Regions from separate parts of the Arthrobacter sp. QXT-31 genome, predicted to be linked through region 3. Evidence: riboswitches for the same ligand, from Rfam matches in the RefSeq annotation. Region 3 holds a riboswitch; each other region holds the start of a gene.
The links. Region 3 has a riboswitch for S-adenosylmethionine ahead of metX (homoserine O-acetyltransferase MetX). Riboswitches for the same ligand answer to the same signal wherever they lie in the genome.

Region 1 (2,255 bases), 1.7 Mb from region 3:
CTGGTGGACGGTGACGCCGTCGATCTGGCGCAGTCCCTCGACCAGGAAGGACCGGATGCCGGCTTCATGGGCGTGCCATTCCTGCGGATCAAGGGCGGCGATGACCTGGGTTGCCCGGGCCAGGGTGGCAGCGCCGAGGACGTTTGGTGAGCCGCCCTCGTGGCGGGCGGGGCCGGTGGCCCAGCTGACGCCGTCGAGCCGGGCCTCGCTCACGGCGCCGCCGCCGGCGAGGTGGGGGGTGCCGGCGTCGAGCCAGTCGGGACGGCCGATGAGGACGCCGGCCCCGAAGGGGGCGTAGAGCTTGTGGCCCGAGAAAGCGAGGTAGTCGACGTCGTCCGCGGCGATGTTGACGCGGCGGTGCGGCGCGAGCTGGGCTGCGTCCACCACGATGCGGGCGCCGTATTCATGGGCCAGCGCGGCGAGGCGGCGGATCGGGAGGATTTCGCCCGTGACGTTGGAGGCGCCGGTCACGGCGAGGAGGCTGATGTCGCCGTGCTCCAGTTCGGCACGCAGGCTGGCGATGGTGGCTTCAAGCGTTTCGGAGGCCACCACGCTGCGGTGCGGCACGCCCTGCCACGGCAGCAGGTTGGCGTGGTGCTCGATGTCCAGGTACAGCACCTCGCCCGTGTGGTGGTGGTCCTCCACGGGCAGGCAGCCGGCCAGCAGGTTGAGGGAGTCGGTGGTGTTCCGGGTGAAGATGACAGCGTCATCGGCGCGGCCCCCCACAAACTCGCGCACGATGTTCCGCGAGTTCTCGTACACGGAGGTGCTGATCTGCGAGGCGTAGCCGGCGCCGCGGTGCACGCTCGCGTAGAACGGCAGGATCTCGTTGAGGTACGCGGAGACGACCGACAGCGCAGGGGCGGAGGCGCCATAGTCGAGGTTTGCGTAGCGGACGTGGCCGCCCTGGATCAGCGGGGCCTGGATCTCGGCGCCGGTGACGGCGGCCAGGGGGCGGCGGGCGGCGGCGAACCGGCCGTCCAGCGCGAGGGCGTCGGGGGTGGAAGCAATGATGGCAGTCGTCATGGGACCTCACTGGGATAAGGACCCCGTGTGACGGGGATCCGCGCTTGCCGGGTCCGTTCCGGATCGGCCTGGTCGTCACCCGGGGCACCCCACCGCGAATGGAGGGTTGCCGGCCAGCTAACCGGGGTTTAGCGCTGGCACTCGTGACCTGTTACGAGATTAGGACATCGGCAGAGCCGATGAAAAAGCCGGTTGGAATGTTAAGCGGATTATTACGCGAACCGGATATCGGGCCTTCTGCCGAAGAAACGACGGCGGCCGCCCCCAAAAGCGGGCGGCCGCCGTCGTAATGTTCAGCGCCAGGGCGGTGGCCGGAGAAACCTAGAGCAGGTCGTCCAGCTGCGGGTTCAGCCGCTTCAGGACTTCCGAGTGCAGGATCGAGTTGGTCGCCAGGGCGTTGCCGCCGAACGGGCCGTCCGTGCCCTCGAGGGAGGTGAAACGGCCGCCGGCCTCCGTCACGATCGGCACCAGCGCCGCCATGTCGTACAGGTTCAGTTCCGGTTCGCAGGCGATGTCCACGGCCCCTTCGGCCACCATGCAGTAGGACCAGAAGTCGCCGAAGGCGCGGGTGCGCCACACATCCTCGGTCAGCTGGAGGAACTCTTCAAGGTTGCCGCGGTCTTTCCAGCCGCCGAGGCTGGAGTAGGAAAGCGAGGCGTCGGACAGGCTGGACACGTTGGACACCTTGAGCCGGGTGGCGGCCGCGAGGGATCGGCCCGAGTAGGCGCCGGCGCCTTTGGCCGCCCACCAGCGCTTGCCGAGCGCCGGGGCGCTGACAACGCCCACCACAGGTTCTCCCTCGTCGACGAGGGCAATCAGCGTGGCCCAGACCGGCACCCCGCGGACAAAGTTCTTGGTGCCGTCGATGGGGTCGATGATCCAGCGGCGGGAACCGTGGCCGGAACTTCCGAACTCCTCACCGAGGACGGCGTCACGGGGACGGGAGCGTGACAGTTGGCCGCGGATTGACTCCTCGGCGGCCTTGTCCGCATCGGTGACCGGCGTCAGATCTGGCTTCGTCTCGATCTGAAGGTCCAATGCCTTGAACCGGCTCATGGTCTGGTCGTCCACGGAATCGGCCAGCACATGGGCAAGACGCAGGTCATCGTTGTACGTTGAAGCGGGTTGGGTCATGGTTCCAAACTACCCTCAAAGGCCCGGCGCGGCGGGGAGGTAGCGGCCGGACAGCGCCGGGGCCGCTAGCCGACGCTGCCGAGTTCCTTGGTTTC
Region 2 (2,255 bases), 1.9 Mb from region 3:
AGCGGGCTGCGACCACGCGGTCCCCGGCGCCCAGCAGGGCACCCAGCGCGGTGAAAACGGCGGACATGCCGGACGCCGTCGCAAAGCACGCCTCGGTGCCTTCGAGGAGGCGGAGCCGCTCCTGGAAGGTGGCCACGGACGGGTTGCCGTAGCGCGAGTAGACAAAGCGCTCGTCTTCGCCGGTGAAGGCGCGCTCGGCGGCGGCGGCGGACTCGTAGACGAATCCGGAGTTCAGGAAGACAGGCTCGGTGGTCTCCTGGAAATTGGTGCGGTCAAGCCCGCCGCGGACGGCCTGGGTATCGGGGCTCCAGCCGGCGGCGTCGTGGTTAAAGGTCAATTTAGTTCTTTCCCAGGTTCGTCGGCAGGCCGCGGTTCTTCCAGCCGTTCACGGTGCGCTCACCGTAGCGGTCGGGCTCGCCCTCGAAGCCTTCGAGGACGTTGTAGGCCGTAAAACCGGCCTGCGTTGCGGCGGTGGCGGCAGCGATGGAGCGCTGGCCGGAGCGGCACAGGAAGAGCAGCTCCACCCGGGTGTCCTCGGGGGCCTGCTGCTTCAGCTGCTCGACGAAGTCGGGGTTGGGAATGCCGCCGGGAAAGGTCCACTGGATGAAGAGGGGATCATTTTCCGTGGCGTTGGTGTCCGGAATGCCGATGTGCGCCCATTCGCCCTCGGTGCGCACATCCACCAGGATGGCGCCCTCCTCAAGCTTGGCCCACGCGTCCTGCGGAGTGATGTCTCCGGCGTAGCTCATGCGTGGCCCTCGTAAACTTCCGCGCTCAGGTCCTCGTCGGAGTCCAGCTGGTCCACGGCGGTGGCGACGGCGGCGTCTGCGGTGGCGATCGCTGCCGGCAGGATGAGGGCCTGGGCCACGATGACGGTGGTGCCGTTGAAGGTGGCGGCAGGGCTGCCGTGCAGCACGTATCCCTCGGCCAGGGCTGCCGAGATACGCTCGCAGAACGCCCGGTCATCCGGCCCCGTGACGAGGCGGTAGGACAGTTTTTCCTCAGGTTTATCCTGCTGGGACGACAGCGTTGCAACGGCGGGGGCGTCTGACACGACGGATCTCCTTTTCTCACGCTTGCAGCTCGAAGGGGTCGATATGCCGAGTATTCACCTGAGGCACCCCGCCGTGGAAGGAGGGTTGCCGACCGGCCAGTCAGGGCTTAATGCCGGTACTCATTACTCCCGAAAAAAGTAACACTGACGACGGCGGCGCGCACCGCCGCCGTCGTCATCTTCCGTAACGGACCCCGCGACTTTCCCTGATCCATGGGACTGCCCGGGTTGCTCGCGTTGCCGTTACAAAGCCCGCGGCCGGGAGGATAATGACGGGAGATGACCCGCCGTAACGCCGGATGAAACCAGGCCGCAGTGAATGATCCGACCGCGAATACAGTGACTCCCATGCTGCACTTTGGATGGTTTGTGGGCCATGGCTTCGGGGTCCAGGGCTGGGGGACACCCGGCTACGGAATCGGCTACGACTGGAAGAAACCGGCCCCCTACCAGCACGCGGTCCGCGAGTTTGAGCGGGCCGGGCTGGACCTGTTCATCATCGAGGACTCGCTAACCGTCCCCGACACCTACGGCGGCAGCGCGGAGGTCTCACTGGCGCAGGCGTCCTTTGCGCCCAAACACGATCCGCTGGCGCTGGTGCCGTACCTGCTGTCCGCCACGGAACACCTGGGCATCGTGCCCACCATCAGCGCGTCCTTCTATCCGCCCTTCACCGCGGCCCGGCTGCTGGCCACGCTGCAGCACTTCTCCAACGGCCAGCTTGGCTGGAACGTGGTGACCTCCGGCAGCGACCTTGCCGCGCAGAACTACGGACTGGACCAGCAGATCGAGCACGACCTCCGCTACGAGAAGGCCGAGGAGTTCGTGGACGTCGTCCGCAAGCTCTGGCGCAGCTGGGAACCGGACGCCATCGTGGAGGACGCCCGGGCGGGCATCTTCGCGGACCACACCAAAGTCCGGCCCATCCACCACGACGGGGAGTTCTTCAAAGTCCGGGGACCGCTGAACACCGCACCGCTGCCGGAGGAACCCGTGCTGGTGCAGGCCGGGGCCTCCCCGCGGGGCAAGGCCTTCGCCGGTGCGAACGCGGACGTGGCCATTGCCCTGGCCCGCGGTGTGGACGGCATGAAGGCGTACCGGGACTCCATCCGTGCCGAGGCCGCCGCGGCCGGCCGGAACCCCGACGACGTCAAGGTGCTGTTCGTCCTGAAACCCACCGTGACCGGATCCCGGGCCGAAG
Region 3 (2,255 bases):
CATTGAGGCCGTGACAACTTTTCTCAGGCCCGAGGCCTTAACGTCGGTTTCCTCTGCACGCCTTGCGGCGGAGTGATCCGTACTCATATGTAAACTCCTTCGGCGTCTTCATCGACACCACTGGGACCGTCTTTGGCGAACGTGTGTGAGGTACACCACGAAACGCCGGTTCACACGAGTATGGTCTGCCATTGCCTGCAAGCTCAACGACAAAAAGTGCAGAACGCATCTGCATAAATGCACAAAGCAGCCCGTGGGCTACTTGTCAGTACGGCTCAGCCCAGCAGATGCGCGCGCAACTGCCCGTTCAGCTGGCCGATCTCCGTGAGGAAGCCGTCATGGCCGATCGGCGCCTCGATCATGTGCACGTCAACGTTCCCCGGCAGCGCCTCGGCGAGTTCGAGCGACTGGGCGGGAAAGTAGAGCCGGTCGGTGTCCACGGCGGCAATGAAGAAGTCGGCGGTGGCCCGGGCCAGGGCCTCCTTCAGCGTCCCCCTCCCGCGCGTGACGTCATGGCTCATGAGAGCCTCCGTCAGGGCGATATAGCTGTTGGCGTCGAAGCGCCGGACCAGCTTGTTGCCCTGGTGGTCCAGGTAGCTCTCCACCTGGTAGCGGCCGCGGCCTGCCAGGGCATCCGCCTGCAGCGGCTCCTCAGCTGCCTGGGCGTTCCTGCCGAACCGGAAATCGAGTTCGTAGGCGGACCGGTAGGTAATGTGGGCAATCCGCCGCGCGAGCGCCAGGCCCTCAGCGGGTTCCGGGCCGCCGTAGTAGTCGCCGCCGTTGAAGTGGCGGTCCTGCCGGATGGCCAGGGTCTGCGCCTGGGCGAAGGCGATCTGTTCGGCCGTGCTCCTGGCCCCGACGGAAATGACACCGCAGCGGCGCACCCGCTCCGGGAAGGTGACTGCCCATTCGAGGGCCCGCGCCCCGCCCATGGATCCGCCCACGACGGCGTGCCAGCTGCTGATGCCGAGCAGGTCGGCGAGCCTGGCCTCGGCGACGGTGGAGTCCCGGAGGGTCACCAGCGGAAAGCGGGAACCCCAGGGCTTGCCGTCCGGGGCAGGCGACGACGGCCCGGTGGACCCGTAACAGCCGCCCAGGATGTTGATGGAAATGACGAAGAACCTGTCAGTATCCGCTGGCGCGCCCGGCCCGGCGAGCTGCTCCCACCAGCCCTCCTCGTCCCCGGCACCGCGCGTCACATGGGTACTGCCGGTCAGGGCGTGTTCGACGAGGATGGCGTTGGAACCGTCCTCGTTGAGCGTTCCCCACGTTTCGTAGGCCAGGGTCACGTCCGGCAGGAACCCTCCGGCTTCGAGTTCCAGGCTGCCGATGCTGCGGTACTGGACAGTGCCGTCCGGAACGGGGCCATCCAGAACAGCGCCTGCGGGCGTCTTCCCGGCCGGAGCGTCGGTGTGGCTGACAGAAATCGTCATAGGTAACTACCTCTTCTTACGCGCTTGCCCGCCGTCAGCAGACCGGCAGGCCAGGTCTTCACCCGGGGCACCCCACCGCGGAAGGAGGGTTGCCGGCCAGCAAGCCGGGGCTGTCGCTGGCACTCATGACCTGTTGCCAAGTGTACGAAACAGGCGGACGCCTGCGCGAAGAATGTGACGGCTGTGTGACTCCCGGCCGGAAAACGGGACGGGAGCCACAGGGTCAGGCGGAGACGTCAGGCGCCTTTCGCGGCCCTGAATCCGGCATCGAGGTCGGCAAGGATGTCGTCGATGTGCTCCAGGCCCACGGACAGCCGGACCAGTCCGGGGGCAACCCCGGCAACGCTTTGCTGCTCCGGAGTCAGCTGGCTGTGCGTCGTCGACGCCGGGTGGATGACGAGGGAGCGGACGTCGCCAATGTTCGCCACATGGGAGTGCAGTTCCAGGGCATCCACGAAGCGCTTGCCGGCTTCGGCACCGCCCGCCACGGTAAAGGCCACCACCGCGCCGGTGCCTTTGGGCCCGTACTTCAGGCCGCGCTCATACCAGGGGCTGGACGGCAGTCCGGCGTAGGCGACGGATTCCACATCGTCCCGGGCCTCAAGCCAGCCAGCCACGGCCACGGCGTTGGCCACGTGGCGCTCCACGCGCAGGCTCAGTGTTTCCAGGCCCTGCGCGATAAGGAAGGCATTGAACGGGGACACCGCCGAGCCCAGGTCGCGGAGCAGCTGGACCCGCGCCTTCAGGATGTAGGACAGATTGGCACCCAGGGCGCCGCCTGCGCCGAGGTCGCGGGCATAGACGAGGCCGTTGTAGGTGGGG

Region 1: another riboswitch for S-adenosylmethionine. It lies ahead of BWQ92_RS18245 (aminotransferase class V-fold PLP-dependent enzyme); the one in region 3 lies ahead of metX (homoserine O-acetyltransferase MetX).
Region 2: another riboswitch for S-adenosylmethionine. It lies ahead of BWQ92_RS11820 (DUF1737 domain-containing protein); the one in region 3 lies ahead of metX (homoserine O-acetyltransferase MetX).

What each region holds. Positions count from the first base shown of each region.
Region 1 covers NZ_CP019304.1:4,014,115-4,016,369, forward strand. Annotated here, with positions in the region: gene BWQ92_RS18245 (aminotransferase class V-fold PLP-dependent enzyme) at 1-1,026, opposite strand, end outside; SAM riboswitch class IV at 1,062-1,175, opposite strand; gene hisN (histidinol-phosphatase) at 1,348-2,160, opposite strand; gene rsgA (ribosome small subunit-dependent GTPase A) at 2,226-2,255, opposite strand, start outside.
Region 2 covers NZ_CP019304.1:2,624,141-2,626,395, forward strand. Annotated here, with positions in the region: gene BWQ92_RS11810 (O-succinylhomoserine sulfhydrylase) at 1-337, opposite strand, end outside; gene BWQ92_RS11815 (rhodanese-like domain-containing protein) at 339-749, opposite strand; gene BWQ92_RS11820 (DUF1737 domain-containing protein) at 746-1,054, opposite strand; SAM riboswitch class IV at 1,068-1,182, opposite strand; gene BWQ92_RS11825 (NtaA/DmoA family FMN-dependent monooxygenase) at 1,403-2,255, shown strand, end outside.
Region 3 covers NZ_CP019304.1:698,310-700,564, forward strand. Annotated here, with positions in the region: gene BWQ92_RS03290 (MFS transporter) at 1-87, opposite strand, end outside; gene metX (homoserine O-acetyltransferase MetX) at 276-1,433, opposite strand; SAM riboswitch class IV at 1,449-1,564, opposite strand; gene BWQ92_RS03300 (bifunctional o-acetylhomoserine/o-acetylserine sulfhydrylase) at 1,670-2,255, opposite strand, start outside.